DNA from 3 places in the Corynebacterium doosanense CAU 212 genome. Region 2 is predicted to be linked to each of the others. Evidence: predicted binding sites of a transcription regulator. Region 2 holds the regulator's gene; each other region holds the start of a gene.
What was found. Region 2 encodes LexA, which represses DNA repair genes until DNA is damaged. Its sites were predicted from a motif close to CGAACANNTGTTCG; they were not measured.
Positions count from the first base shown of each region.

Region 1: a site for LexA is predicted at 1,313-1,326, ahead of CDOO_RS14485 (HNH endonuclease signature motif containing protein). Genes of this name have one in related genera too.
Region 3: a site for LexA is predicted at 1,740-1,753, ahead of CDOO_RS09715 (HNH endonuclease signature motif containing protein). Genes of this name have one in related genera too.

Region 1 is NZ_CP006764.1:393,429-396,702, reverse strand. Features, by position in the region: gene CDOO_RS14485 (HNH endonuclease signature motif containing protein) at 1-1,263, opposite strand, end outside; gene rfbB (dTDP-glucose 4,6-dehydratase) at 1,430-2,425, shown strand; gene rfbD (dTDP-4-dehydrorhamnose reductase) at 2,426-3,274, shown strand, end outside.
Region 2 is NZ_CP006764.1:1,678,738-1,682,011, reverse strand. Features, by position in the region: gene ptsP (phosphoenolpyruvate--protein phosphotransferase) at 1-404, shown strand, start outside; gene CDOO_RS08280 (DeoR/GlpR family DNA-binding transcription regulator) at 401-1,180, opposite strand; gene lexA (transcriptional repressor LexA) at 1,319-2,014, opposite strand; gene CDOO_RS13955 (hypothetical protein) at 2,460-2,621, shown strand; gene nrdR (transcriptional regulator NrdR) at 2,696-3,148, shown strand; gene hrpA (ATP-dependent RNA helicase HrpA) at 3,161-3,274, opposite strand, start outside.
Region 3 is NZ_CP006764.1:1,986,947-1,990,220, reverse strand. Features, by position in the region: gene CDOO_RS09720 (zinc-binding dehydrogenase) at 1-452, shown strand, start outside; gene CDOO_RS09715 (HNH endonuclease signature motif containing protein) at 449-1,684, opposite strand; gene CDOO_RS09710 (serine hydrolase domain-containing protein) at 1,795-2,613, shown strand; gene CDOO_RS09705 (TOBE domain-containing protein) at 2,618-3,016, shown strand; gene CDOO_RS09700 (NAD(P)H-binding protein) at 3,084-3,274, shown strand, end outside.

The DNA.
Region 1 (3,274 bases), 1.3 Mb from region 2:
CGGTGGCTCAGGTATCGCTGCCCCGGTGTAGGGCTCGCCGGCGCATGCGACGCGTAACGGCAGACTGCGGTTCACCGACTCGAACACGGTCCCGTCTCGGAAACGGAACATCAGCCGAGCCGGGTCCCCGAAGCCCAGTTCAACCCCGGCGATGCCCCTGGACACCAGCGAATGGCAGTAGGAGCACAACGGCAAGAGATTCTCCGGATTGGTCAGACCCCCACGGGCCCACTCCACTATGTGGTGGAACTCGATGAACTGGGTGTGCGCGCAACCGGGCATGGCGCACTGGAACATCCACTCGGTGAGCACTGCGGTCGCCACCGCGTCAGACACCAGCCTCCGGGAGCGCCCGAGTTTCATTGTCGCTCCTTTGCCATCCAGCAGATGCCCCCGCATGTATCCGTTGAGCATGGTGCCGGTGAGCGACTCGGCCGTAGCTGCAGGAGCATGAGGCAGATGCGCGTGGCCGTCCTCCGTGTAGATGACATGCACCTGCGCACCGGGTGCGCGGCGCGTGTTGGTCGGCGAGGAGTGCACGATGTTGAGCATGCCCAGAAAAGACGACATCAATTTCGCCGGCATGGGCATGCCGAACCGGCTGCTGCCCAGAGCGTCGACCTCGTCAGGTTCGGCCTCAGCCAGGGCCTCATCCAGCCGTTCGGCGTCCGACAACGTCTCAGGATCAATCTCCGCGAGGTCGACCAGGTTGGCCAGCTCGCCGATCTTCAGCGCCGTCAGAAGCTTCTGCCCTCCGACCGGTCCGAGCTCGCCGCTGAACCTGACTCGCCCGGTCTCTTTGTCCGCCCAAAGGCGGAACTGGTCTTCCCCGCCAGAGCTGCCACGATCCCCGGCCCGGCTCCGACCCGCGAGCGCCCGTTCCAGCTCCCGGTAGGACATGGACTCCGCCAGGAGCACCAGCTCGATCTCGTTCTCCTCGGTGAGATATTTTCCCAGTAGGCGCACCTTGGAGTAGTTGATCCCCGCTTCCAGAAATGAATCCGCGACGAAACGGTACCTGGCCACCGTCCGTGCCACCCGGAGGTAGTCGTACGCGGTGTTGTCTGCGACGTCGAAAATGCGGACGATCCACGCGGCGGTGGACCTGGCACCACACTCCTGCGCCAGACCCCGGTCGTCGAACTCCGCGAGGTTGAGCAGAAAGAGCGCGTGCTGCCTGCTCATTTCTTCGTTGGCGGCTGAAATGGTGGTGATGAGGTCGTGGTCGGACAACGTGGTGGTCAAGGAAAGTGCCGTGGTCATGAAAGCCCCCTGCGGTACGACGTGCGCGGTTCCCGATCCCCCGAAAGATCGAACGCACGTTCTACTAAGGCAAAGTCTACCCCGGCCAACCCGCCGCGTCCAGAGTTAATAGAATGTTTTTTCGATTCGACTGGACATCGCCCGGGCCGCACGTACACTAACCCCCATGACAAGGCTGCTGGTTACCGGTGGCGCCGGATTCATCGGCGCCAACTTTGTTCGTTCCGCGCTCGAACGCGGTTACGACGTCGACGTTCTTGATGCCCTCACCTACGCCGGAAACACAGCCAACCTCGAAGGTCTGGATGCCGAGCTCCACATTGGTGACATCGGGGACGAGGCGCTCGTCGATACGCTAACCCGCCGGGTGGACACGGTCGTGCACTTCGCCGCGGAATCCCACAACGATAACTCCCTGACCGATCCGTCGCCGTTCGTGCGCACCAACGTCAACGGCACGTTCACGCTGCTCGAGGCCTCACGCAGGCACGACACCCGCTTCCACCACGTCTCCACCGACGAAGTCTTCGGCGACCTCGCCCTCGACGACCCCAATCGGTTCACCGAGGACACGCCGTACAACCCGTCGAGCCCCTACTCCGCGACCAAGGCCGCCTCCGACCACCTGGTCCGCGCCTGGGTGCGTTCCTTCGGGCTCCGGGCCACGATCTCGAACTGCTCCAACAACTATGGGCCGTTCCAGCACGTCGAGAAGTTCATCCCCCGGCAGATCACTAATCTTCTCGACGGTCGCGTGCCCAAGCTCTACGGCACCGGCGAGCAGGTGCGCGACTGGATCCATGTCGACGACCACAACGCCGCTGTGCTCACGATTCTCGAACGCGGCCGGATCGGCGAGACCTACAACATCGGCGCGGACAACGACCACGTCTCTAACAAGCAGGTCATCGAGCTGATCTGCGAGCTCATGGGGGCCGACGGCTACGAACACGTCGCTGACCGGCCGGGACATGACCTGCGTTATGCCATGGATTCGAGCAAACTCCGCCGCGAACTCGGCTGGGAGCCCCAATTCACCGACACCGATTCCGGTATGCGTGAGGGTCTGGAGCAGACGATCCGGTGGTACCGGGATAATGAGTCCTGGTGGCGTCCGCAGAAGGACGCCGTGGAGCAGGCGTACGCGGAAAGAGGCCAGTAGATGATCGAGGGACTGCAGGTCATTGACCTCACCGTCCACGCGGATGCTCGCGGGTGGTTCAAGGAAAACTGGCGCGCCGGCTGGCTGGACTTCACGCCGGTGCAGCAGAACGTGTCCTTCAACGCCGACAAGGCCACCACGCGCGGCCTGCACGCCGAGCCCTGGGACAAGCTGGTTTCCGTCGCCACCGGCCGGGTGTTCGGGGCCTGGCTGGACCTGCGGGAAGGCTCCGCGACGTTCGGCGAGACGTACACACACGAGATCGGGCCCGAGACCGCGGTTTTTGTACCCCGGGGAGTGGCCAACGGGTTCCAGGCGCTTATCGACGACACCACCTACACCTACCTGGTCAATGACCACTGGTCCCCCGACGCCGAATACGCCAACGTGTCCTACCGGAACATCGACTGGCCCCTGGAGCCGGCCAACCTCTCCGAGAAGGACCTCGCCCACCCCATGACCACCGATCCGCTGCCGGCCAAGAAGATCCTGGTCACCGGCGCCGATGGCCAGCTCGGCCGGGCGCTGCAGAAAGTGCTCGGAGACCGCGGCGAATACTGCGCACGTGCGCAGTTCGACATCACTGACCCGCCCGAGCTGCGCTGGCGGGACTACAGCGCGATCATCAACGCCGCCGCATACAACGACGTCGACGGCGCGGAGAGCGACCGTGCGCAGGCCTGGGCGGTCAACGCAGAGGGCCCGGCGAAGCTCGCGCGCATCGCGCAGGCCAACGACCTCACCTTCGTGCATGTCTCCACCGACTACGTCTTCGATGGATCCCGGGACAGCTACTCCGAGGACGCTCCGGTGGCGCCGCTGAGCTTCTACGGCGCCACCAAGGCCGCC
Region 2 (3,274 bases):
TGGCCGACACGGTCATGCCCTCGCTCGACTTCGTCTCCATCGGAACCAACGATCTCACCCAGTACGCCATGGCCGCCGACCGGCTCTCGCCGCAGCTCGCGTACCTCACCGACCCGTGGCAGCCGGCCGTGCTCAAACTCATCGAACTCACCTGCCAGGGTGGCCAGCGCCATGATGTGCCGGTCGGTGTCTGTGGCGAGGCGGCCGCAGATCCCCTCCTGGCGTGCGTGCTCACCGGCCTCGGCGTGAACTCGCTGTCCGCGGCCTCCAACGCCGTGGCCGGGGTCGGCGCGCAGCTGGCCGAGGTGACTCTGGACCAGTGCCGCGAGATGGCCGCTGCCGCTGTCGGCTCCCGGAGTGCCGCCGAGGCGAAGGCCGCGGCACGCGCGGTGCTCGGGGATTAACCCGCGATGACGACGTCGACCTCGCGCTCGCGCAGCGCGTCGACGTAGAAATCAGGGGCGTTGGCATCGGTGATCACCACATCGATGTCGGCGATACCCGCGAAGCTCACCAGGTAGTCGTTGCCCAGTTTGGTGGAGTCACACAGCACGATGACCCGGTGGGCGTTGGTGACCATGGCCGACTTCACCGCGGCCTCCTGTGAGTCTGCGGTGGAGAGGCCGTGATCGAGGGTCAGCGCGTTGGTCCCGATGAACGCGACATCGGCGCGCATGAGCGCCAGGGTGCGTAACGACGTATCGCCCACTACCGCCTGGGTGATGGCACGAACCGTGCCACCGAGGAGCTGAACATCGGGGGCGTGTTTGGCGGCGAGGTTGAGTGCCGACGGCAGCGAGTTGGTGACGATCGACCACCGCGCACCGCCCGGCCGGTCGCCGATGAGCTCGGCGATGGCGTTGATGGTGGTCCCGGAGTCAAGGAAGATTGAGCCGCCGGGAGCGGGGAGGAAATCGAGCGCGGCCCGGGCGATGGCGGTCTTAGCGGACTGCGCCGAGCGGAGCCGGGTGTCCAAGGGGAACTCCGCAGTCTGAAAGGACTGGCTGGCCACGGCGCCCCCGTGCACCCGGTGGACCACCCCCTCACGGTCGAGGGTCGCCAGATCGCGGCGAACCGTTTCGGCGGTGACGTCGAACCGCTCGGAGAGCTCGGTGACGTTGACCCGGCCCTCCACGGCGGTGAGGGAAGCTATCTGGCGGCGTCGTTCTTCTGCATACATCGGGAACCGGCCTTTACTCGCGCGGGACTCACATGCGGGGAGGTGGTGGCCCCCCATTGTCATGCCTTATAGCCACGATTAAACCCAATAGCAGGAAAACACAGGCCCGATCACCCCCGAACGGGAATACTCCCGGCCTCAGAGACGGCGGAAAACGGAAACGACCTTGCCCATGATTTCTGCTTCCTCTCCCGGGATGGGATCGAAGTCGTCGTTGTGGGGGAGCAGCCAGACACCGGTGGAGTCACGGTGCAGTTCCTTGACGGTGGCCTCGCCGTCGAGCATGGCGGCGACGAACTCGCCTTCCTCGGCGACCGGCTGTGCACGGACGACCACCCAGTCGCCGTCCATAATTCCGGCCAGTTTCATGGACTCACCCACGACGCGCAGCATGTAGAGCTCACCGTCGCCGACGATCTCGGTGGGCATGGGGAAGTACCCGTCGACGTTCTGCTCGGCGAGGATCGGGGAGCCGGCGGCAATCTGACCGACGACGGGGACGTAACTCGGGGCGCCGGCGTCCTCCGGGACCTGGCGCTCGGTGACCTCATCGAGGGCGTTGCGGGCGGGCTCGTTTGTGTCGTGCAGGTGCCGGATGTCCACGGCGCGAGGTTTGTTGGGGTCGCGGCGCAGGAAACCCTTCTTCTCCAGCTCGTTGAGCTGGTAGGCGACCGACGACGTCGACTGCAGGCCGGCCGCGTCGCCGATCTCCCGGATGCTGGGGGCGTAACCGCGGAGGACGACCGCGTCCCGGATGACCTCGAGGATGCGCTTCTGGCGTGGGGAGAGTGTGCTGATGTCGGGCTGTTTCTTGCGGGTGTTCTTCGGTGCCATGGGTATCTCCTCGGATCCACGTCGGTGTCGTGGTGGGTGCGTGCGCGAGCGGTCGGGCGGTGATCGTGTTCCTGTCTACCATCAAACCGTATTTGTGTTCGATATTCAACGGCAACGCTGGACAAGTTTTCGAAAGGGTGATAACTTTCGAACACACAGGCGGATTCGAACACTTGAACGGTAGACGGCGTTCGATGTCCAGCTGGCTGGTTATCCTCGAACGCACAACGACAACAAGGTGGTAGAAATGACCCTCACAGTGAACACTCCGAACCACGTCAACACCGGGAACCATACCTTCTCCCGCACGGTCCCCCCGGCCGCGGTCTGGGATCTCCATCCCTCCCGTTCCCTGCCGTCCCCCGCACTCGGTGTTCGAACCCTGGCGCCCGTTGATCGAACAGGTGAACCGTCCCTCGTGGCCGGTGGGGTAGCGGATGTTCGAGTGCGTTCATTCGAACAACGTCGCGAGAACGGCAAGGTCACCCTGCTCGGTCTCGCGGTGGGCGCCGTTCTGGTCATCGGCACCGTCATCGGTGTCAACGAAGGTGCCTCCAGCCAGGGCCCCGGCCAGTTCGAAACCGTCACCGCGGTCACCGCGAAGTAGGCCGGCTCTTCCAGGGCTCCGGCTCCCCGGCACTAGGATGGGCAGCTCCGCCCCCTTAACTCTTAGGAGCCCTCGTGTACTGCCCGTTTTGCCACAATGAACAATCACGAGTGATCGACTCCAGGGTGATTGATGCCGGCACCTCCACTCGCCGTCGCCGGGAGTGCTCGCAGTGCAACGGCCGCTTCACCACGGTGGAGAAGGCGATTCTGCTGGTGGTCAAACGCAACGGCCTCACCGAACCTTTCAGCCGAGAAAAGCTCATCAGCGGCGTCCGCAGAGCCTGCCAGGGACGTGATGTGCCCGACGACGATCTGAAGAAGCTCGCCCAGGAGGTCGAGGAGACCATCCGCGGAAAGGGAAGTTCCCAGATCGACGCGAATCTCATCGGCCTGGCCATCCTTGACCCCCTGCGGGAGCTGGACGAGGTCGCGTACCTCCGCTTCGCCTCGGTGTACAAGTCCTTCGAGAGCGCGGAGGACTTCGAATCCGAAATTCGGTTCATGCGGCGCAAGATCCGCGGCTGACGTCCCGGGCGGTCAGGAGAGTTTGTCGATGGCCTTCTGAACACGTCGGGCGGACACCGGGCGGGCAGTGCCGAGCCGCTGCGCGAACAGGCTGACCCGGAGTTCCTCGATCATCCAGAGGATCTC
Region 3 (3,274 bases), 310 kb from region 2:
CCGTCGTCGTCGCGACCGCCTCACCCGACGACCACGAGTGGGTCCGGTCGCTCGGCGCCTCTGAGGTGTTCGACTACCACGGGTTTGAGCCTTCCGATCTGAGCGAAAAAGTGGATCTCTGGTGGGACACCTCCGGAAAAATGCCGCTGGCACCCGCGTTCGACGCGCTCGCGCCGGGCGAGAGAATCGTGGTCACCGCGAGCGATTCGGAGGAGGAGACACTTCCCGTACAGTCGCTGTTCTTCACCAACCACACCGTGTACGGCTTCGCCCTGCCGAATGAGCCCGTGGCGGTGCTCGCCGAGGCCGCGCGGGTGATGAACTCGCTCCTGGCTGCGGGCAAGCTTGAGGGCAGGGTGGATCAGCGACTGACCATCGCTGACGGACGCAAGGTCCACGAGAAGCTCGAGGCCGGCGGGCTGAAGGGCCGGATTCTGGTGCTGCCCTCCTAGAATTCGGGTTGCTCGGTCGGGCCCTCCTCCTGCTCCCGGTCGGGGGCGTGGTGGTGCTCCCGACGGCGGGTGATGCGCTGACCCAGGGTCTGCACCCAGTTCCTCGCCTTCGCCGACAACGGACCCTCCGGCACCGAATGCACCCACGTCCCGTCCTCGAACAACCACACAATCTCCCCCTCCGGCAACCGCACCGGAAACATCCGCCCATCCGTCTTTATGTTGTGACAGTGCGCGCACAAGGACGCGAGGTTATCCGCACACGTCGGCCCACCCGCGGCCCAGTCCACGGAATGATCCATCTGCGCATCCGCCGCACTGCGGTTGTCCCCCGGACCCCGACACGTACCGTCACGACCGACGACAAACGCCCGGATATCCTCCGGAGTCTGATACCCCGCCGCCACCTTTGTGGCGACCTTGTCCATGTCACGGACCTGGGTGGCGGTGTCAGCCAGGGCGTTGCTGACCTGGGGTGTCAGCCAACCCGCGCCGAAGACGTACGCCGGGGCATCCTCGACGTCGTGGGCGCGGTAGAGGTTGAGCACCACCCGCACCCGGGCAGCCCCGGTGACCAGATCCCGCAGCGCCTCCGCCTCACTGCACCCGGCCTCGGCGACCCGGGCACGCAGGGCGGCCTCGATGATAAGGGCCACGTCCGTGGGGGCGTCGAGGTTGAGGTAGGAACGCCCGTCATCACCGTGGTGGGCGGAAAACGTCGGTGGTGCGGGGGGATCGGGTGTGTGGTCCACGTCGAGGGTGGGGGCGAGCAGGCGGATCCAGTCGCGGATGCGTGCGGTGATCTGCCCCGCGCTGGGTAGTAGCTGGTTGAGGCGGGTGGGCAGGAGATAGAGGGCGAGTCTGGTGTCGATCAGGGCGAGGAGTGTCTCGTCGGTGAGCAGGCACAGGGCTTTGTCGATGGCGATCAGGCGGGAGAGGTCCAGGCGGTGGGTGGTGTCCTGGATTTCGCGTACCAGGGGTAGCTCGGTGAGGCGGTGGACGGCGGCGAGGGCGTTGCCGATCTGGAAGCGGCCTTTGCCGGTGAGGCGGTGGATGGCGGTGACGGCGAGGTCGTAGTCGGCGTCCTCGTCGGGGAGCAGGGTGGTCCAGAGTTGGTATTCGCTGCGGCGGATCTGGTGGGCGAGGTGTGCTGTGGGGTGGTCTGCCTCGGTGGCGTAGTAGGCCCCGGGGTGTTTTTCGTGGTGTGTGGTCAGGACAGGTGAGGTGTACATGATTCCCCCGAATCACGATGCAATGACGTTGTCTGCAACCCACCCTACCCCAGTTAGAACAAATGTGCGAATCGAACGCAAAGTCCGGGACGGCCGCTACCCTGGCCAGCATGAGCATGGAAACCGCGTTGGAGAAGGTGGGGCAGTGGCCCGTCGATAAGCACGCCGCGGCGGTGATTACCGCAAAAGGGACGACGAGCGTCGGGGACGTGGACCGGGTCTTCGAGCTGGCCAGCGTGACCAAGCTGCTGAGCGCCTACGGTGTGCTCATGGCGGTGGAGGAGGGGGCGCTGGAGTTCGACGAGCCGCTGGGGCCCGAGGGATCCACCGTGCGGCATCTGCTCGCACACGCGTCCGGGGTGGCGTTCGACTCACGGGAGAACCCCAAGCCCGTCGGTGAAAGGCGCATCTATTCCTCCGCCGGGTACGAGTGGCTGGCAGAGAAGGTCGCGCAGGAGGCGGACATGTCGTTCGCGGAGTACCTCCGGCTCGGTGTCTTCGAACCGCTGGGGATGACGGACACGCAGCTGTGGGGATCGGCGGGGCATGAGGCGCGCTCGAGCGTGGCGGACCTGACGAAGTTTGCCGCGGAACTCCTGGACCCGAAACTTCTCGCCCCCTCGACCGCCCGCAAGGCCATGACGGTGCAGTTCCCGGGCCTGCGCGGCATCGTGCCGGGCTACGGGATGCAGAAACCCAACGACTGGGGCCTGGGTTTCGAGATCAGGGGGGAGAAGTCACCCCACTGGACGGGAACGACCATGCCGGCGGAGACTGTCGGCCACTTCGGGATGGCGGGGACGTATCTGTGGGTGGTGCCGTCGAGAAGCGTCGCCATGATCGCGCTGAGTGACCGGGACTTCGGGGACTGGGCGAAACCCCTGTGGGCCGAAACCAACGACGCGGTGTGGAGCGAACTGCAACAATAGGGGTATGCCCGCCATCAGGATCAAGACCGCCGCCATCCTCCTCGGAGTTTCCGACGACACCGTCCGCCGCTGGGTCAGCCAGGGCAAGTTGCAGTCCACCGACGGCGGCGTCGACGGTGCCTCCCTCGCCGCCTTCGCCAACGAACGCGCCAGGGACCAGGCGCTCGGCGATCCCGCATCGCAGGAGATTCAGTCCGCCCGCAACCAGCTCACCGGCCTGGTCACCCGCATCACCTCGGACACGGTGATGAGCCAGGTCGAACTTCAGTGTGGTCCCTACCGCGTGGTCTCCCTCATCTCCACGGAAGCGGTCCGGGATCTCGGGCTGGAGGTCGGCTCCGTCGCCACCGCCGGCATCAAGGCGACCAACGTGACGGTGTCGCTCCCCGACGGCACCCGGTGAACCCCGGCTCATGCAAGATCGCTCATGGATACCTACCGTGGGTGGCACAACCTACGAGGAGGAAAACATGTCCACAGTGATCATCATCGGCGGCCACGGCAAGGTCGCGCTCCGTACCGCTCCGCTGCTTATCGACGCCGGGCACACCGTTCGCTCCATCATCCGCAAGGAGGAGCAGGCCGCCGACATCCGCGACACGGGTGCCGAGCCCGTCGTGGCCGACATCGCCTCCCTTAGCGAGGATGAGCTCGTCGACCT